Regions from separate parts of the Diaphorobacter sp. JS3050 genome, predicted to be linked through region 1. Evidence: predicted binding sites of a transcription regulator. Region 1 holds the regulator's gene; each other region holds the start of a gene.
What was found. The regulator sigma-54, encoded in region 1, starts transcription at its own class of promoters, with help from an activator protein. The targets are predictions, from matches to a motif close to TGGCANGNAANCTGCTTT.

Region 2: the regulator sigma-54 is predicted to act here: its motif matches at 4,059-4,076, upstream of glnA (type I glutamate--ammonia ligase).
Region 3: the regulator sigma-54 is predicted to act here: its motif matches at 3,415-3,432, upstream of HND92_RS18345 (pilin).

What each region holds. Positions count from the first base shown of each region.
Region 1 is NZ_CP053553.1:365,343-372,136, reverse strand. Features, by position in the region: gene HND92_RS01775 (class I SAM-dependent RNA methyltransferase) at 1-629, opposite strand, end outside; gene HND92_RS01770 (thioesterase family protein) at 626-1,069, opposite strand; gene HND92_RS01765 (RNA polymerase factor sigma-54) at 1,073-2,650, opposite strand; gene lptB (LPS export ABC transporter ATP-binding protein) at 2,703-3,455, opposite strand; gene lptA (lipopolysaccharide transport periplasmic protein LptA) at 3,479-4,138, opposite strand; gene HND92_RS01750 (thiol:disulfide interchange protein DsbA/DsbL) at 4,312-4,962, opposite strand; gene HND92_RS01745 (SPOR domain-containing protein) at 5,021-5,647, opposite strand; gene argS (arginine--tRNA ligase) at 5,660-6,794, opposite strand, start outside.
Region 2 is NZ_CP053553.1:1,384,438-1,391,231, reverse strand. Features, by position in the region: gene ntrC (nitrogen regulation protein NR(I)) at 1-728, opposite strand, end outside; gene glnL (nitrogen regulation protein NR(II)) at 780-1,850, opposite strand; gene HND92_RS06830 (hypothetical protein) at 1,885-2,388, opposite strand; gene glnA (type I glutamate--ammonia ligase) at 2,595-4,010, opposite strand; gene HND92_RS06820 (molybdopterin-binding protein) at 4,167-4,988, opposite strand; gene HND92_RS06815 (EI24 domain-containing protein) at 4,985-5,875, opposite strand; gene HND92_RS06810 (sterol desaturase family protein) at 5,903-6,794, opposite strand, start outside.
Region 3 is NZ_CP053553.1:3,856,415-3,863,208, forward strand. Features, by position in the region: gene moaC (cyclic pyranopterin monophosphate synthase MoaC) at 1-482, shown strand, start outside; partial or broken gene HND92_RS18335 (IS630 family transposase) at 569-1,647, shown strand; gene tfpZ (TfpX/TfpZ family type IV pilin accessory protein) at 1,848-2,606, opposite strand; gene HND92_RS18345 (pilin) at 2,818-3,354, opposite strand; gene HND92_RS18350 (FHA domain-containing protein) at 3,698-4,333, opposite strand; gene HND92_RS18355 (Stp1/IreP family PP2C-type Ser/Thr phosphatase) at 4,438-5,253, opposite strand; gene HND92_RS18360 (TerC family protein) at 5,537-6,220, opposite strand; gene sucD (succinate--CoA ligase subunit alpha) at 6,376-6,794, opposite strand, start outside.

The sequences.
Region 1 (6,794 bases):
CCGCTGCCGCAGCAGGGGTCGTACAGCGGCAGCGGCTGCTCGCCATGCGGGTCCCAGCCGGTGGCGGCGATCATCGCCGCGGCCAGCGTTTCCTTGAGCGGCGCGTCGCCCTTGTCCTCGCGCCAGCCGCGTTTGAACAGCGGCTCGCCCGAGGTGTCGATGTAGATCTGGGCGCGGTCGCTGGTCAGGTGCAGGTGCACGCGCACGTCGGGCCACTGCGTCTGCACGTCGGGACGCACGCCGGCCTTGGCGCGGAAGCGGTCGGCCACGGCATCCTTCACGCGCAGCGCGGCGAAGTTCAGGCTCTTGAGCGGGCTGTGCCGCGCCGTCACCTCCACCTTGAAGCTCTGGCGCGGGGTGAACCAGATCTCCCAGGCCACGTCGGCCGCGGCGGCATAGATATCGTCCTCGTTGCGGTAGGGCCGCTCGGCCAGTTGCACCAGCACGCGTTGCGCCAGGCGGCTGTGCAGGTTCAGGCGCAGCGCATCGCGCCAGGAGGCGCGCAGCAGCACGCCCGCGCGGCCCACGAGCAGGTCCTGCCCGGCCAGCCCCGTGAGGCTGTGCACCTCGTCGGCCAGATAGCCCTCCACGCCAGCGGCGCAGGGCAAAAAGAGTTGAAGCTGGTTCATTGCGGCTGTGCTGCGCGCTGCAGCAATGGCTGGAGCACGGATTCAGGAATGGGTGCGGGCTTGCGGGCCGCCCGGTCGATGAAGACGATGCCGGTCTTGCCGCGCGCGATCTCGCGCCCCTGGCTCTTCTCGGTCATCCGGAAGACGAGGTCGAAGCCGTAGAGGTTGAAATCCTGCGGCGTCATCTCCACGCGCAGCGTCTCGCCGTGGAACGCCTCGGACTTGTACTGCGCCACGATGTCGCCCACCACGGTGGACAGGCCCGCCACGTCGGCCTCGGGGTAGCCCAGCGACTTGAAGAAACGCACACGCGCCTCGGACACGAGGCTGAGCAACTGCGCGTTGTCCAGGTGCCCGCCCTGGTTGACATGGCTGATGTAGATCTGCAGCTCGGTACTGAAGCCGAAGTGCGGGGGAAGGTCAAAGACGACGCGTGCCATGGTTCAAAGTGCCTTGCGGAGGTTGGCCGGGGCGATCTTGAGCGCCTCACGGTATTTGGCCACGGTGCGGCGCGCACATTCAATGCCCTGCTCCTTGAGCATCTCGGCGATCTGGCTGTCCGACAGCGGCTTGTGCGGGTTCTCGGCCGCGATGAACTGCTTGATGAGCGCGCGCACGGCCGTACTGGAGGCGTTGCCGCCGGTTTCGGTGCCCAGCCCCGAGCCGAAGAAATACTTGAGTTCGTAGGTGCCTTGCGGCGTGGCCATGTACTTGGCGGTGGTCACGCGGCTGATGGTGGACTCGTGCAGGCCCAGTTCATCGGCAATGTCGCGCAGCACCAGCGGGCGCATGGCCAGTTCGCCATGCACGAAGAAGTTCTTCTGCCGCTCCACGATGGCGCGCGACACGCGCAGGATGGTGTCAAAACGCTGCTGGATGTTCTTGATGAACCAGCGCGCCTCCTGCAGCCGTGCCTGCAGCGCCTGGTGGCCTTCGCCACGGCCGCCGCGCAACGCACCGGCGTAGATGTCGTGCACGCGCAGACGCGGCATCACGTCCGGGTTGAGCTGCACGCTGAAGTTCTGCTGTCCGCCGCGGCCAGTTTTCTTGACGATCACGTCGGGCACGATGATGTTGCGGTCCACGTCGGCAAAGCGCCTGCCCGGACGTGGCTCCAGCCGTGCGATCAAGGCCATCGCGGCACGCGTGCGCTCTTCGCTGGTGCCGCAGGCCTGCGCCAGGCGGCGCACGTCGCGCTTGGCCAGCAGGTCCAGCGGCTGGCCGCAAATGGCCAGCGCGGCCTGGATCACGTCGGGGTCGCCCTCTTCGTCCTGGTCCATCGCGCGCAACTGCAGCGTGAGGCATTCGGCCAGTCCGCGCGCGCCCACGCCTGCGGGCTCCAGGCTTTGCAGCAGGCCCAGCGCCACGGTGAAACGGTGCACCAGTTCATCGAGTTGCTCGGGGTCTTCGGTGCCCGCCAGGCTGGCGGCCAGGTCCTGCAGCGGCTCGTCCAGGTAGCCGTCGTCGTTCAGCGATTCGATGAGGAAGCGCAGCGCGGCCATGTCCAGCTCGGACAGGCGCAGCGCCAGCGCCTGGCGGTGCAGGAAGGCCGTGAGCGACTCCTGGCTGCGGGCCAGCTCGGTGGCGTCCACCTCGTCGTCGCTCCCCGCGCCGGCACCGTTGCGCGCCGGGGCGTCGCCGCCCCACTCGCTGTCGTCGGGCGCCAGGTCTACCGAGCCGTCGCCTTCCCAGTCCGCGGGTTCGGCCGTCGTTTCGGCGGTGGAGGTTTCTGCATCATTTTGGCTTGTAGCGCTTTCCTGTCCTGCGCTGACAGCTCCTGAATAAATAGCATCTTCGGCTTCGCGGTCTTGCTCGCTCACCGGTGCATCGGCCTGGGCCAGGCCGAACTCCTCGCGCGGGGCCTCTTCCAGCGTGCGCTCCAGGAAGGGGTTCTCGTCGAGCATCTGCTCGACCTCCTGGGCCAGCTCCAGCGTGGACAGCTGCAGCAGGCGGATCGACTGCTGCAGCTGCGGTGTGAGCGCCAGGTGCTGCGAGACGCGCAGCGACAGGCCGGGCTTCATGGCCTGCAACCCACTGTCTGGTCCTGCATCGCGCCGTGGTCGCCCATCACTCTCACATGCGGAAGTGCTCGCCCAGGTACACCCGGCGCACTTCCGCGTTGTCGACGATGTCCGACGGCGTACCCTGAGCCAGCACCTGGCCGTCGCTGATGATGAAGGCGTGGTCGCAGATGCCCAGCGTCTCACGCACGTTGTGGTCGGTGATCAGCACGCCAATGCCGCGCGCCTTGAGAAAGCCAATGATGCGCTGGATCTCGATCACGGCGATCGGGTCGATGCCGGCGAAGGGCTCATCCAGCAGGATGAAGCGCGGCTGCGTGGCCAGCGCGCGCGCGATCTCCACGCGCCGGCGCTCGCCGCCCGACAGCGCCAGTGCAGGCGACTTGCGCAGGTGGTCCACGCGCAGCTCCTGCAGCAGCGCGGTCAGGCGCCGCTCCACCTCGGCGCGCGGCAGGGTGCGGCCGGCCTCGTCGGTCTGCAGCTCCAGCACCGCGCGCACGTTGTCTTCGACATTGAGCTTGCGAAAGATCGAGGCTTCCTGCGGCAGGTACGACAGGCCCAGCCGCGAGCGCCGGTGGATGGGCATGTCCGTCACGTCCTGCCCGTCGATGCTGATGCGGCCGCCGTCGCTGCGCACCAGGCCGACGATCATGTAGAACGACGTGGTCTTGCCGGCGCCGTTGGGGCCCAATAGGCCCACCACCTCGCCCTTTTGCACGACCACGGACACGTCCTTGACCACCTTGCGGCTGCCGTAGGACTTCTCCAGGTGCAGCGCCTCCAGGCGGCTGACGCCTTCGCTCATGCGCGCATCGTCCAAGGCCGCGCTCACTTTGCGCCGTCCAGGCTGGGGCTGGTACGCAGCGCGGGCGGCTCGGTGCGCACGGGCGGCGTGGCGCTGGTGCCCGAGGCAGGCTCCTTGGGCGCGAGCACCGCCCGCACCCGGCCGCCCGGCGTGCCGGCAGTGGCGCCGGCGGGCGCGGTCTTCTGCCCGTCCACGGTGAACACGTCCGTGAGGTTGTTGTAGACGATGAGGGCGCCGGCCAGCTCGTCGGTCAGTGTGGCCTCGCGGTAGCGGCGCAGCTCGGCGCGGCGGATGAGCTTCACCACGTCGGCGCGGCCGTCGTATTCGATGACCTCGCCCTCGCCCTCGACGAACTCGTCGGGCGCGCCCGGCGCGGTGTCACGTTTTTGCCGGAAAAAAGCGCGCTTGCCCGGCTCGGCCGTCACCACACCGTACTGGAAGCCGTCGGCATCCTGGCGCACCTCCAGCTGCGCGCCGCGCAGCACGATGGTGCCCTTGGTCATGACGACACGGCCGGTGAAAACGCTGGTCTGCTTGAGCTCATCGTGGCGCAGGGCATCGGCCTCGATGTTCATGGGCTTGTTGCGGTCGGCTTTTTCGGCATGCACCAGCGGCGATGCAGCCAGCGCCAGGGCCAGCGCTGCGGCGCGGGACAGGAGGAGGAAGGGCAATCGGGTTCTCATAGAGGGCACGAATCTTGCGGTCATTGTACTGACGCAAGCGCGCCGCCGCCGCAGTGGATCGCATCAACCCGTACAGGCCTGCCACCGGCTGTCATGCCGCCGCGCCAACCGGTGCGCAGGCATGAAAAAAGCGCGCCCGTAGGCGCGCTTGTCGCTGGTGGCGGCGGGGCGCTTCAGCCCTTGCGCGCTACGCCAACCAGGTGCTCCACCACCTGCAGCACGCTTTGCATGTTGCCGGCCATGGTGCCGTCGGTGTAGTAGCGGCCGGCCACTCCCATGGAGGGCACGCCTTCGACCTGGTAGCCGTCCTGCAGCTGCGACGCCTTGCGTACCTGGTTGGATACGGTGAAGGAGTTGTAGACCTCCTTGAACTTCGCCACGTCCACGCCCTGCTTGCCGATCCAGTCGAAGATCAGCTCGTCCTTGTTCAGCGGCAGGCGTTCCACGTGCACCGCGCGGAACACCTTCGCATGCAGCTCGGGCAGCTTGCCCATGCCTTCCAGCGCGTAGTAGAGCTTTTGCTGCGGCACGAAGCTCGCATTGAACGCCACGGGCACGCGGCGGATGTGCAGGTCCTTGGGCGCCGACTTGATCCAGGCCTCCAGCGAAGGCTCGAACGTATTGCAGTGCGGGCAGCTGTACCAGAAGAACTCGATAACTTCGATCTTCCCGGCAGGTGCCTCGGTTGCGACGGGCTTGCCCAGCTTGACGTAGTCCTTGCCTTCCTTGAACTGGCGGCCTTGCGCCAATGCGGGCGCCGCCAGCGGCAGGCTCAGGGCGGTGGCCGCGGAGGCGACGGTCAGAGAAAACTCACGGCGTTTCATAGGTTGGGATCACTCCTGGACAGCATGGAGGGTTGTGAGCGCCAGCGCGGGCAAAAGTTCAGCGCTGCACCCGGACCAGCGCGGACTCCACCCCCGCGCCATCGAGTTTTTCCTTCAGCGACTCGGCGTCGTCACGCTTGCCGAACGGGCCCACGCGCACGCGGAACACCGTGCGGCCGTTCTGCTCACGCTCGCTGACGCGCGCCTCCCAGCCCAGCATGGCCAGCTTGGCGCGCTGCGCATCGGCATCCTGCTGGGTGCGGAACGCGCCCGCCTGCACGAAGTACTCGAAAGGATCGGCACTGGTCGCGGGAGCGGGCGCCGCGTTGGCCTTCGCGCGGGCCAGGTCGCCCAGCGGGTCGGCCGACGTCGGTGCCGCGCCGGGCCGGCTGGCCGCCGCCCGCGGACCCGACGCAGGCTGGGCTGCGGCGGTCGCGGTGTCGGACGCGGGAACGGCAGCCGGCGCAGCGGGGCGCGCAGGGTTCTTGCCGTACAGCGGCGCGTTGGGGTCCCAGTTCTTGTTCTTCGTGGCCTCGTCCTGCTCGGACGCACGCGGCGTGCTCTTGTTCAGGAAGGGCACGGGCACCTTGGTCACATACACGGCCACGGCCAGCGCGGCTCCCAGGCCCACGACCACCCCGAGGATGAAGCCCACGATGGTGCCGCCGCGTTGCTGTTTCTTCATATCAGTGGTCACTTACATTCTGGCTGGCGCAGACACGCCCAGCACCGCCAATCCATTGTGCAATACCTGCGCTGTGGCGGCGACGAGCGCCAGCCGCGCCTGCTTGACGGTCTCGTCGTCCACCAGAATGCGTTCGGCGTCGTAATAGCTGTGGTAGGCGGCAGCCAGGTCGCGCAGGTAGAAGGTCACGTCGTGCGGCGCATTGCCGGCCGCGGCCGCGGTGAGCATCTCGGGATACTTGGCGAGCAGCAGCATCAGCGCCTGGGCCTGCGGGCCTTCCAGCGGCGACAGGTCCACATCGCGCAGCGCGGCCACGTCGTAGTCCTCGCGCCAGCCGCGCAGCACCGAGCAGATGCGCGCATGGGCGTACTGCACGTAATACACGGGGTTGTCGTTGTTCTGCGCCACGGCCAGGTCGACGTCGAAGGTGTATTCGGTGTCGGGCTTGCGCGACAGCAGGAAGAAACGCACCGCGTCCTTGCTGGTCCACTCGATCAGGTCGCGCAGCGTCACGTAACTGCCGGCGCGCTTGCTGATCTTGACCTCCTCGCCATTGCGCACCACGCGCACCATGGTATGCAGCACGTAGTCGGGGTAGCCCTGGGGGATGCCCACGTCCGCCGCCTGCAGGCCGGCGCGCACGCGCGCGATGGTGCCGTGGTGGTCCGTGCCCTGGATGTTCACCACCTTGGTGAAGCCGCGCTGGAACTTCTGGATGTGGTAGGCCACGTCAGGCACGAAGTAGGTGTACGTGCCGTCCTGCTTGCGCATGACGCGGTCCTTGTCGTCCCCGTAGTCGGTGGACTTGAGCCACAGCGCGCCGTCCTGCTCGTAGGTCTTGCCGTTGGCGACGAGGCGCTGCACGGTAGCGTCCACATGGCCGTTGGCGTAGAGGCTGGACTCCAGGTAGTACTGGTCGAACTGGAGGTTGAAGGCCTGCAGATCCTTGTCCTGCTCATTGCGCAGGTAGGCCACGGCGAACTGGCGGATGTTCTCGTAATCCTCGACATCGCCATTCGCCGTGAACGCGCGGTCATCGGCCTGGACGGTGGACTTGGCGAGGAAGGCGTCGGCGATGTCCTGGATGTAGTCGCCGTTGTAGAAATTCTTGGCCAGCGGGTTGTCCGCGTCGGTGGGCCAGCAGTCA
Region 2 (6,794 bases), 1.0 Mb from region 1:
TCGAGGAACAGCGTGCCGCCCTCGGCCTGCTCGAAGCGCCCGCGCCGCTGCGTCTGCGCGCCCGTGAAGGCGCCGCGCTCATGGCCGAAGAGCTCGCTCTCCAGCAGGTCCTTCGGGATGGCCGCAGTGTTGATGGCCACGAAGGGCCCACCCGCCACGGGCGAGTGCTTGTGCAGCGCGCGTGCCACGAGTTCCTTGCCCGAGCCGGATTCGCCCGTGATCAGCACCGTGACCACGCTCTGGCTCAGCCGGCCGATGGCGCGGAACACGTCCTGCATGGCGGGTGCCTGGCCCAGCATCTCGGGCATGGCGGTGAGCTGCTGCTCGGCGACCTCCTCGCGCTGGCTCTCCTCCACGGCGCGGCGGATCAGCTCCACCGCCTTGGGCAGGTCGAACGGCTTGGGCAGGTATTCGAAGGCGCCGCCCTGGAAGGCGGACACGGCGCTGTCCAGGTCGGAATACGCCGTCATCACGATGACCGGCAGACCAGGTTGCAGGCCGCGCACCTTCTCCAGCAATTGCAGGCCGGAGCCACCCGGCATGCGGATATCGCTCACTAGGACCTGCGGTCCCTGGTGGGTGGGGTCGCCCGCGGCCACATCGGCCAGCGCGTCCAGTACATCGCGCGCCTGCGTGAAGCTGCGCGTGGGCAGGTTTTCGCGCGCCAGCGCCTTTTCGAGGACGAAGCGGATCGAAGGGTCGTCGTCTACTATCCAGATCGGCTTCATGTGTTCCAGCTCCCTTTACCTTTACCCGTTGGGGTCGTGCGTGTCAGGGACTCAAGGCAGTGGTATGAGGATGCGGAAGTCGGTGCGGCCCGGCTGGCTCTCGCACTCAATGAGCCCATGGTGTCGCTGCACAAAGGTTTGCGCCAGCGTCAAGCCCAGTCCAGATCCCCCGTCCCGCCCCGTCACCAGCGGATAGAAGATCCGCTCCTTGATGGCTTCGGGCACGCCCGGTCCGTTGTCGATGACATGCAATTCCAATGCCAGCCGGTAGCGTTGGCGCCCGAACGTGACCTGCCGCGCCACGCGCGTGCGCAGCGTGATGACCGCGTCGCCCGCGGCAATGCGCTCGTGCAACGCCTGCGCCGCGTTCTGCACGATGTTCAGCACGGCCTGGATGAGCTGCGCGCGGTCGCCGCGAAACTCAGGGATGGAGGTGTCATAGTCGCGCAGCACGGCCAGGCCCTGCGGATGCTCAACCAGTACCAGGGAGCGCACGCGCTCGCAGACCTCGTGGATATTCACATCGCCGACGAGGTGCGGGTGGCGGTGCGGCGCCAGCAGCCGATCCACCAGGCTTTGCAGGCGGTCGGCCTCGTGGATGATGACCTGGGTGTACTCGGTCAGGTCGCGGCTTTCCAGCTCCATCTCCAGCAGCTGCGCCGCCCCTCGGATGCCGCCCAGCGGGTTCTTGATCTCGTGCGCCAGATTGCGGATCAGCTCCTTGTTGGCCTGCGCCTGCTCGCGCAGCCGCTCCTCGCGGTCCTGGCGCGCCTGCGCCTCCAGGGGCCACAGCTCTACGATCACGTCGCCGCTGTGCTCCACCACCGCCACGCTGGCGTGCACCGGCAAAGGCTCCTGCGGCGAGCGGCGCAGCACGGCTTCGAAGCGCAGCGCCGCGAAGTCGCGCCCGCGCGCGCCGGCCAACGCCGTCTGCAGGATGGTCGGATCGGTGAACAGGCCTGCGAAGTCCACGCCTTCCAGCGTGCGGCGCGACAGGCCCAGGGCGTTTTCCAGCGCAGCGTTGACGAAGAGGGCCGCCCCGCCGGGGTGCAGCACGGCAATCAGCGTGGAGACGAGGTCCAGCGCCTGGTAGCGGTCCGTTGGGGTGGGCTCTTGGATGATCGCGCCTTTGTGCCGCACGCGGGGACCGCGGCGTTTACTTGTTCAGGCGCGAGAGTTCGCGCTTGATGCCGGCCACATCGGCCTCGGCCCGGGCCACGCTGGCCTTGAGCTCGGCCGTGCGCTCGATGTAGCCCTGCGGGTTGCGCAGCTCCAGCGCCGTGCGCTGAGGCGAGCCGTCGTTGTACTCCTTGCGCAACTCGGCCAGGCGGGTTTCCGCCTTGCTCAGTTCAGACTCCAGGATGGCGCGCGCATCGGCGTCGCGCGCACGTTGGTCGGCCGCGCCCACGCGCGGAGCGTTCGCGGGCGAACTGCTGGCGCTGGCACCGGAAGCGCCGGCGCTGCCGCCCGAGGAGGCCGCCGCCGGTCGCGAACCCTGCAGCACCGTCACATTGCCACCTTCCACGAGCTTGCAGCCGCGCTCCTTGGCCTGCGTGGCGTTGTTGGTGTATTCGTTGCCGCAGCGGTAGATGCGGTCCTGCGCCCAGGCGGGCTGCAGCACGGCGGCGATAACGGTCAGGGCGAACAAAGTGCTTTTCATCGAATTCCTCACATGGCATGCGTCGGGCATGCGCGGTGCCGGTGAGTATCCCCCAATCATTCCAACCCGCCAATTGCGGCGGCCCAACGCTGCGGTTTTGGTGCGACGGGCTGCCGTGCTCCGTCCACCCGGCACGCAGCCCGCCCATAGAAAAAGGCGGCCGGAGCCGCCCTGTTGACAACAGCCGGGGGCCTAAGCCCCTGCCATCACAGCGAGTAGTACATGTCGTACTCGACGGGATGCACGGCCATGCGGAAGCGCGTGACTTCCTGCATCTTCAGCTCGATGTAGGCGTCGAGCATGGAGTCGGTGAACACGCCGCCCTTGGTCAGGAACGCGCGGTCCTTGTCCAGCGCTTCCAGCGCCTGGTCCAGGCTGTGGCACACGGTGGGCACCAGCTTGTCTTCCTCGGGCGGCAGGTGGTACAGGTCCTTGGTAGCGGCTTCGCCCGGGTGGATCTTGTTTTCCACGCCGTCCAGACCCGCCATCAGCAGGGCCGCAAAGCCCAGGTAGGGGTTCATCAGCGGATCGGGGAAGCGCGCTTCCACACGGCGGCCCTTCGGGTTGGCCACGAACGGGATGCGGATGGAGGCCGAGCGGTTCTTGGCCGAGTAAGCCAGCTTCACCGGCGCCTCGAAGTGCGGCACCAGACGCTTGTAGCTGTTGGTGCCCGGGTTCGTGATGGCGTTCAGTGCGCGAGCGTGCTTGATGATGCCGCCGATGTAGTACAGCGCGAAGTCCGACAGACCCGCATAGCCGTCGCCGGCGAACAGGTTCTTGCCGTCCTTCCAGACCGACTGGTGCACGTGCATGCCCGAGCCGTTGTCGCCGTGGTAGGGCTTGGGCATGAAGGTGGCGGTCTTGCCGTAGGCGTTGGCCACGTTGTGGATCACGTACTTCTGCAGCATGGTCCAGTCGGCACGCTCCACCAGCGTGCTGAACCGGGTGCCGATCTCGTTCTGGCCGGCACCGGCCACTTCGTGGTGGAACACCTCGACCGGAATGCCCAGGGATTCAAGGATCAGGGACATCTCGGCGCGCATGTCCTGCGTGCTGTCGACCGGGGGCACGGGGAAATAGCCGCCCTTGGTGGTAGGACGGTGGCCGCGGTTGCCCCCTTCGAGCTTGGCGCCGGTGTTCCAGGGGGCTTCGTACTCTTCGATCTCGTAGAAGGTGTGGTTGGGATCGGTGCTCCAGCGCACGCCGTCGAAGATGAAGAACTCGGGCTCCGGGCCGAAGTAGGCCGTGTCGCCCATGCCGGAGGCCTTCAGGTACGCCTCGGCACGCTTGGCGATGGAGCGCGGGTCGCGGTCGTAGGCCTTGCCGTCGGCCGGCTCCACCACGTCGCACGCCATGATCATGGTGGTTTCTTCGAAGAACGGGTCGATGTTGGCGGTGTTCGGATCGGGCATGAGCAGCATGTCCGACGCCTCGATCCCCTTCCAGCCGGCGACCGACGAGCCGTCGAACGCATGGCCCGAGGCGAACTTGTCTTCGTCGAAGTGCGAGATCGGCACGGTGACGTGCTGTTCCTTGCCGCGGGTATCCGTGAAGCGGAAGTCCACGAACTTGACTTCGTTTTCCTTCACCATCTTCATCACGTCTGCAACGGTCTTGGCCATCAGGGTTCTCCAGGGATAGAAGTGCTCATCAACAATGATGCGCACAGAAAAGCAGTTTGCGTGCCAGCGAATGGGGACACCCGTACGGGGCAAGCCGGGCGCAGAGCCCTGCGACGGCGCACCAAACGCGTGCAGGATTTTAAGTGGCCCGCCTTCTTACCATTTGCGCACCATTTCAGGGCCTATGGATGCACCTGTTTGGTGCAAACCTTCCTGCAGCGCCTGCCACGCGGCAGGCACCAAGGCAGCGGCCCCCTTGACGCCCAATTCCACATGGCGCCCGTGCACCGGATGGTCCACGCTCGGCAGGCTGAACACCTTGATCCCCGGATGTCCGGCCTCGACCCGCTCCATGAGCGGGGTCAGCGCGGCTTCCATCGCGCCGTAAAGCACGACGGAGCGCTCCATCTGCGGCTGCTGGTTGAACCACCGGGCACAGTAATGCTGGAGTGCCCAGTCCACCATAGGCCAGGCCATGACCGGGAACCCCGGCACGAAATGCACCATGCCGCCCCCAGGGCCGTCACACGAGAAGCCGGGGATCTTGTTGTAAGGGTTGGGAATGATGCGCGCGCCCTCAGGAAAAACGCCCATGTTCAGCCGATGCAGATTGTCGGCGCGGTCGGGGTCGAACGCCTCGCCCTGCTCCCGTGCCACATCCTGCATGCGCTCGGTGATCAGGCGCTTGGCCTCGGGGTGCAGGACCAGCGGGCGTTGCAATGCGGCCGCCGCGCACTGGCGCGTGTGGTCGTCGGGAGTGGCACCAATGCCGCCGCAACTGAACACGATGTCCGACGAGGCAAAGGCCCGCTGCAGCGCCGCCGTGATGCGCGGACGGTCGTCGCCTACGTAGTCCGCATAGGACAGCGCAAGCCCGCGTGCCGCAAGCAGTTCGATGACCTTGGCGAGGTGCTTGTCCGCCCGCTTGCCCGAGAGGATTTCATCGCCAACGATGATGAGGCCGAAAGCCGGTGTCATGGGTTGTCCTGCAGGTGAGACGAGGATGGCAAAGAAGACGCTGGCGTTGCGGGCGCGGCGGTTGCAGGCGTATCGCCCGGCGGCCGTTCGCCTCGCTGCTCGCGCAGCTGTTGCAGCGCGGCCAGACAGAAATGCGTGAACCACAGCGATGAGAAGGCGAACACCAGCGTATAGATCCAGATGGCGATCGGCACCAGGACGAGGAACGCCGCTGCGAACACCACGCCCGACGCCCAGACAATGCCGGGCGCGGCCCCTAGAAATCCGCTCAGCACGCCAATGCTCAGCAGGCTGAGCTGATGGCGCTTGAAAATCTCCTGCCGCTCCGGCTTGCTCGCGTGTTCGGCCAGTGCGTCAAAGGCCATGACCCGGTAGGTGAGCCATCCCCAGATGAGCGGAGGCAGGATCAACACCAGCGGCGGGACCAGCCACAGCGGCATGGACAGCACCAGCGCAATGAGCGCCGCGATGGTCGACCCCAGAGACCACAGCACGCTGGCGAGGAATGAACCGCCCCGCTTGCGCTGCAGTTGCGCAAAACGCCGCTGCGCCACCAAAGTCACGATGGCAGGGGCCATCAATACGGCCACCGCGAGCACGCAGACAATGACGATCAGCGGCGTGGCTCCCATGAGCACCAGCAGCGGCGCCAGCGCCACGGGCAGGTTATCCACGCCAAAGTTGTGCAGCCACCCCCACAGCAGGCCCAGCCAGGTGGAGCTTTCCAGCGCCGTCTGCGTCCAGGCCACGGCAGTCGTCCAGAACAGGTAGCCGCTGCCCAGCGCCACCACCGTGATCAGCACCAGCGGCAGCAGCGACAGCGCAATGACGCGCGGCATCAGGCAATAGCCCACTGCGCGCCAGAAGGAATCGATGAAAAGCCCCATGCGCGCGAGCATAGCGCGATCGGCTCTCTACGCCCGCCCCACCAGCCGCAGCAGGCCGCGCCACTGCTGCGCCCAGAACCCCTGCCCGTAATCACGCACGCGGCCGTCCGCGTCCGCCTCCACCTGGTCGCGCACGCCCGTGGGCTCGTAGCGGTGCTCGAAGTTGGCCGTACCGAACAACATGTCCCACCACGGCAACAACACGCCGAAGTTATTGCCCCCCAGCACTGCCGCATGCGGGTGCTGGTGGGTTCCCTGCCCAGGCGCAGCTTCAGGGCCCAGGCCCATGGCGTGGTGCATGCGGTGGAAACGCGGGCTGACCCACAGGCGCTCGCCCACCTGGCCGAACCACAGGTGCAGGTTGGCGTGGTGCAGGTTCTCGCTGAGCTGAGTGAGGGCCACGATGGCGACAAACTGCCCCGGCGCCACACCGATGCACTGCGCGACGAACACGATGATGGCATCGCGCAGCAGATCGTCCAGCAGATGGTTGCGGTTGTCGCTCCACATCGTCATCTGCCGCTGCGAATGGTGGAGCGCATGCAGCCTCCACCACCATTCAAAGCGGTGCTGGCCGCGGTGGATCCCATAGTCCACGAAGTCGAACACCAGCAGGTACAGCAGCAGGCTCACGACGGGCAAGTCGGAGACACCCGGCCAGAGCGCATCCAGCTGCAGGGTCTTCCAGCCATGGGCGCGCAGGGCGCCAAACAGTGCATTCCACAGAGGCTCCGTGGTGAAGAACAGTGCCAGGCGAAAAAGACCCAGGCGATGGATCAGCGTGTAAAGCATGTCCACGTGCACGGCACCACGGTCGCGCAACGGCTCCACCGGGCGCCAGCGCTCCAAAGGCCCGATCACCGTGACCATCACCCCCAGTTGCAGCAGTCCCACCAGCAGCCACCCGGTGGCGGCATAA
Region 3 (6,794 bases), 490 kb from region 1:
CCCTCACCCACTTCGACGCCCAAGGCCAAGCCCACATGGTGGACGTCGGCGCCAAACCGGCCACCCACCGCGTGGCCATTGCCACGGGCCGCATCGAGATGCAGCCCGCCACACTCGCGCTGATCGAGTCGGGCACCGCCAAGAAGGGCGACGTGCTCGGCGTAGCGCGCATCGCCGGCATCATGGCAGCCAAGAAGACCAGCGAGCTGATCCCGCTATGCCATCCCCTGGCATTGACGCGGGTCGCTATTGAATTTGAAGTCGCCAACGCACGCGTGGATGGCGCTTGCGGCATATTCTGTGCAGCGACTGTGGAAACGGTAGGGCCCACCGGGGTTGAAATGGAGGCCCTGACCGCAGTGCAGATTGCCCTGCTGACGATTTACGACATGTGCAAGGCGGTGGACCGGGCGATGGTGGTGCGGGATGTGATGGTGACGGAAAAGCGAGGGGGGAAGTCGGGAGTGTATGTGGCAAGCTGATGCAACCTAGTGTGGTGTCTCAAAAATAGATAGAACTATTTTGACCGGTGTTGGTCGAATCAGCTTCCTTATAGGAGACTACGCTGATGGCCCACCCTGGACGCCCCGCCACGAAGCTGCAGATCACCGATGCCGAGCGCGCAGAGCTGCATGCGCGACTGCGCGTACGCAAAGCGCCCGAGGACGAGAAGCTGCGCATGCGAATCGTGCTGGGCTGCGCAGATGGGGAGTCGGGCACCATGATTGCCCAACGCTTGGGCACGACGGTGCAAACTGTCTCCAAGTGGCGGCGGCGCTACCGGGCGTATCGTCTGGCGGGTTTGACCGATGCCCGCGCGCTGGCCGCCCGCGCAGTGTGGGCGACGAGCAGGTTCAGCTCATTGTGGACAAGGTTCGCCAGAGCAAGCCTGACAACGCCACGCACTGGAGCGTGCGCCAGATGAGTCGGCACGCTGGCGTATCGCCCGCGACGGTGCAGCGCATCTGGCATGCCTTTGGGCTGAAGCCGCACCTGCAAGAAACCTTCAAGCTATCGACGGATCCCCATTTCGTGGACAAGGTACGGGATGTGGTGGGGCTGTATATGGCACCACCCGATCGCGCCTTGGTGCTGTGCGTGGACGAGAAGAGCCAGATCCAGGCTCTGGATCGCACCCAACCAGGGTTACCACTGACGTTTGGCAAACCCAGCACGCGCACGCACGATTACAAGCGCCATGGCACAACGTCGCTGTTTGCAGCGCTGGATGTGGCCACTGGCAAAGTCATAGGACAGCTCAAGCGCCGTCACCGCAGTGTGGAATTCCTGCAGTTCCTCAAAGCCATCGATGCAGCGGTGCCTGGCGAACAAGACATCCACCTGATCATGGACAACTACGGCACGCACAAGACGCAGGCAGTGCGGGCCTGGCTAGCAGCCCATCCTCGCTACCACGTTCACTTCACGCCCACCTCAGCGTCCTGGCTCAATCTGGTCGAGCGTTTCTTTAGCCAGATCAGCGAGCAGTGGATCAAGCGCAGCGCCCACACCAGCGTTGCTCAGCTGGAGCAATCCATACGGGAATACATTGATCGTCACAACGAGGATCCCAAGCCGTTCGTGTGGCATAAAAGTGCGGACACCATCTTGGCATCTGTGGCGCGGGCAGCGAGTACCATTATTTGATGATTACTTTTGAGACACCACACTAGACTCCATTTCATTGGGGAAGACAACGCCCTTTTCACTCAGAGATCTTCGTCACCTGTGCCGACGGAGACCGCAGGCAAAGCTAAAGCGTATCACTCTCTCTGCCCCGCCCAAGTGAGCAAAGGCCTCCGAAAAAATGGCTGCAACGCTTGTGAATGGGGGCTACTTCCTTTACATCAAAAGGAATCCAGGGGAATAAATCCCGCTGGCTCTGCGGTAGCGGCATCCAACAAGACTGTCCATGCGTTATTTCTGCCGAGCAAAGGCAGATAGCGCAACTGGGGCACGGTTTTCCCTGTACTTTCGACGGCCCGATAAATCACTGAAACTTGTGACGGAAAGCGCGTCTCCAGCTCTGCAACTGGCTTGGCCTCTTTGAGAATGTCGACAACGCTGTCCCTATAAGGTTGCCAGAGATCACTGCGTGCCGGTAACGGCGCCCCCCCCATTGCCGCAATAGTGGCGTCAATCTGTTCTGCCGAATTTTTGAATGGCCGCAGTGCAATGGCGGTGGGCCCCGTCATCGGCAATTTTTGCAGTTCCCTCGGTGCTTTGGAAAGTAGCGCAAGATCAACATCAATGGCGTGAACCACTGCCATTCGGTTGTATTCAAACACCAAGTGCACAGGCCGCGCAACAAACACCGTCCATATTCCATAGCTCAATGCAGCCAACTGCAGCAAACCCACAACTAAGAAATCCGTCATCAGCTCGCGTCGAGGTTTGTTGCGGTTAAAGATAACCAGCGTGATCAATGGTCCCATGACCACATCCACAAATACCACCAGCAAGAAAAGTGACCGCCCCCCGGATATTTCGCGATAGGGGTATGGATACCACAACCCAAACACCACCACAGCGGCCAGCGCCGCAATGCTCAGGCTGACGCCCAGATGAATACAACTGGCGTGCAAGCGCCCTTTCCAACTTCGCATGGCCGTATGGTCTTCCGACTAAAGGTTATTCAATCCATGAGGGTAATGCCCCGGTTTTTATCCTTGTTCTATCGTATGCGGGGGCTGACCCCATCAGCAGGTTGCACCACACTTTCTGCCACTCTAATCTTATCGTGGAAATACAAGCAGGCCACAGAAACAAAAAAGAGCGCCGAAGCGCTCCTTTCCCGATGTGCATAGTGCCCAGCGATTATGGGTAAGTGCCGCGGCAGGAAGCGGGCAAATACTTGGAAGGGATGGTGGTGCCATCGGTGGTATTGCCACAACGCCAGCCATTGATGTTCTTGCCACCGTCTTTGGTGCCATCCAAAGCATTGGTAGCGTCAATCATAGGCGTGATGGTCAGAACGTTGGTGCTGGCCGTCAGCTTGTTCAGGTTGGTGGTATCAGCCACGATCCAGATCTTGCCGTTGGCATCCGCACCGCTCAATTTGTCGCTACCTGCGTCGGGAACGCCATTGGTTTCTTTACCAGCAGTCACCAGCTTGCTGCCGCTGACAGTGCAAGCCTTGGGCAGTTCTTTAGAAACGTCAGCAACGCCAGAGTTTTGCACAGCCTCAGTAATACCTGTGCGACATGCAGAGCCAGCCAAAACGACTTCCGACACCTTGGCGCGTACAGTGTAGTCTTGATAAGCAGGCAAAGCTACAGCAGCCAGAATACCGATGATCGCCACAACGATCATCAGTTCGATCAAGGTGAAACCTTGTTGCAAGGTACGCTTCATAAATCCTCCTCAGAATTAGGTAATAGCCCCCGCAGAGGAATCCTGCGGGTTGAGAAAACTTGAGCAGCTTCTGTGCCAACACCAGAATGCAACCAAACGTTGCAGCGCGCGACATTTTTCACCAGTTTTCCAGCCCCCACAAAGGAAGTGTCCAACCAATCGGTCACACGTCGACACATTTGTCACCCCAAGGTGTTCTACGTGGAGAACTACGCAATTCGGTCTGTTAGAGGCAGCGCGGCATTCTGCGACCCGCGGCAGCACCCCTTCTCCCATCAGGCGCTAACGGCTTTTAAAAGCGAAGCGCTAATGATCGCCACACTAGCGTTGCCCTCTGCACGCTCTAGCCTTGCACAAACTCCATCTCAGTGCTGGCCAGAGCGATGCGGTCACCATTCTTGAGAGTTATGGGGTCCACTCCAATGCGCGTACCGTTCAGGAACGGAAAGTCCCCACCCTCCACATGAGCCAGCACGAAGCCACTGTGCCGCTTGGTGATGGAAGCCACGGCCACGCCGGGCTTGCCAATGGTGGTAACCACTTTTGTCAGAGCCACCTCACGGCCGGCGGCGGGGCCGTTCATCACCCGCACGGCGGCGCTCAGCACGACTGGAGCAGAGGCCGCAGGCTTGGCCAGTGGCGGCAACATGCCCGGCTTGAAGACCATCGTCTTCTCATAGTCGTGACCAGGCTCTTCGTGCAGGAAGCGGATCTTGTACTTCCCCAATTCCACCGTGTCGCCGTTGCGCAAAGGCTGCCGCTTGATGGCCTTGCCGTTGACATAGGTGCCGTTGGTGCTGCCCAGGTCTTCCACTTCCACATCATCCCCATTCATGAGGAAGACCGCATGTTCACCACTGACGGCAAGGTTGTCGATGACCACGTCGTTGTAGGGGCGGCGGCCTACCGTTGTGCGTTCCTTGGTGAAGGTAACTTCCTTGATGACAACTCCATCGATCGACACGACCATTCTGGGCATGATCACTTTTCCTTATCCAAACAACTTAGCTAGTAGAGAGAAGTAGCAATTTCCGGGCACAGGCAAATGAAGCCCTGGCGGTCGGGCTGAGCTTGGCGGAAGGGTCACGAGGTGCGCAGCAGGCGCGCCATGAGGCCGCCGCGTTTTTTGGCGTCCTGAGCGAGTTGCGTTTGCGCCAGCACTACGCTGATGTTGTCCCGCCCTCCCATGGCGTTGGCCATGGCCACCATGCGCGCCGCTTTATCTTGTAGCGCAATGGGCATCCGCGCCAGTTCGGCCAAATCTTCGTCACTCAACATATCCGTCAGGCCGTCGGAGCAAAGAATGAACAAGTCACCGGGCTCGACAGGAAATTCGTTGATTTCTATGTGCACGGACACATCCACCCCCAGCGCCCGTGTAACCAGGTTGCGCTGCCCCGAAACGGCTGCTTGTGCCGGTGTGAGCAGTCCCAGGTCGATCTGCTCCTGCAACCACGAGTGGTCGCGCGTGATCTGCCGCAAGAGGCCCTCGCGCCACCGGTAGCAGCGCGAATCACCGATGTGGCCGAGAATGAGCCGGTCGTCACGGAACACGCCGACGACCAGCGTGGTACCCATTCCCAGGTACTGCGGGTTGGACATCGAGGCCCCGAGGATCGCGTGGTTCGCATTGTCCACACAGGCCTCTAGTGCATGCCGTACATCCGAAGGTGATGCCGCGGAGCCGTCGCCTTGCAGCCAGCGGACCATCTCGGTGCCGATGTAGGTGATCGCCATCCCGGCAGCCACCTCGCCCGCGTTGTAGCCCCCCATGCCGTCGGCCAGGATGACCATCTGCGCCGTCTCATGGATGGCCACAGCGTCTTCGTTGTTGGAGCGCACCCGCCCCGTGTCCGTCAACGCGCAGAATTCGTAGCTCAGCATCGGCAGAGGTTTCATAAGAGACTCCCGCGAGACGCCTCACGCGAAGGCGCTTTACATGCGGTTGAGGATGGCATCGCTGCATATCCCTCACAACCAGCATTGCGGGACTGCGCATCATAGTCGAGGCGCACGGGGCGACAGGTCCGTCATGATGTTGAACGCGTGCAAGCCAGGCCCGTTGACGTGTGTTGCAAAAGAGGCCCTACGCAGCCCCTTCTTGCCTGCCATTTTTGCTACTTCAAGGACATGTCCGTCAGGTCGCGGCACATTCCCGTCGCACTACCGCGCGCCAGACTTTTCACGCCTGCCGAGGTTCGCCGCGGGATTGCATCAGCTTGCCCACCATCACCACCAGCACGGCGCCCGCTATGGCGGCTACGTAGTGGAGCCACGGGTGACCCATCGCGTAATCGTGAAGCAAGTTGTCGTTGACGATGGTCTCGCCTCCCACCCAACCGATCAGCGCGGCCCCCAGCGTGACGATGACGGGAAAGCGTTCCATGAGCTTGATCATCAGGGTGGAGCCGAAGATCACCAGCGGTATGCTGATGGCCAACCCCAGGACGAGCAGCACCATGTTCCCCTGGGCGGTCGCGGCGACGGCAATGACGTTGTCCAGGCTCATCACCAGGTCGGCAATCAGGATAGTGCGGATGGCCGCGAACATGCCTCCTGCGGATTTGGATGCGCCGTCATCTTCCTCTTCGCCCGTGAGAAGTTGATAACCAATCCACAGCAGCAGACAGCCCCCGACGATCTGCAGGAAGGACAGTTGGAGCAGCTTGGCCGCCACTACCGTCAATACGATGCGCAGCACCACCGCCGCGCCGGAGCCGAACATGACGGCCTTCCTCTGCTGCTGCGCAGGCAGCGAACGCGCCGCCAGGGCGATGACGACAGCGTTGTCGCCCGACAAAATGATGTTGATCCAGACGATCTTCACCAGGCCGATCCAGAAATCGGCATTGCTCAAGTACTCCATTGATGGCTCCAGTGTTATGAATCGAAAACGCCAGCCTGGGTCAACCAAGCTGGCGTTTCTTTTGTGTTGGAGCTGTCAGTGTAGAGAGGGACGACCCTCTCGCGCGTGCGTAGTTTTGCGTAACCTGGCGCGCTACACCGCGCCAGGCTCGCGGATTACAGCAGGCCCTTGAGCAGGCGACCCATCTCGGAAGGATTGCGGGTAATGGTGAAACCGCACTCTTCCATGATGGCCAGCTTGGCGTCCGCCGTATCGGCGCCGCCGGAGATCAGCGCGCCCGCATGGCCCATGCGCTTGCCCGGAGGAGCGGTCACGCCTGCGATGAAGCCCACGATGGGCTTCTTCATATTGGCCTTGCACCAGCGGGCAGCTTCTGCCTCGTCGGGGCCGCCGATCTCGCCGATCATGATCACGGCGTCGGTGTCAGGATCGTCGTTGAAAGCCTTCATCACGTCGATGTGCTTGAGGCCGTTGATCGGGTCGCCGCCGATGCCGACGGCGGACGACTGGCCGATGCCCAGTTCGGTCAACTGTGCCACGGCTTCGTAGGTCAGCGTGCCGGAACGGCTCACCA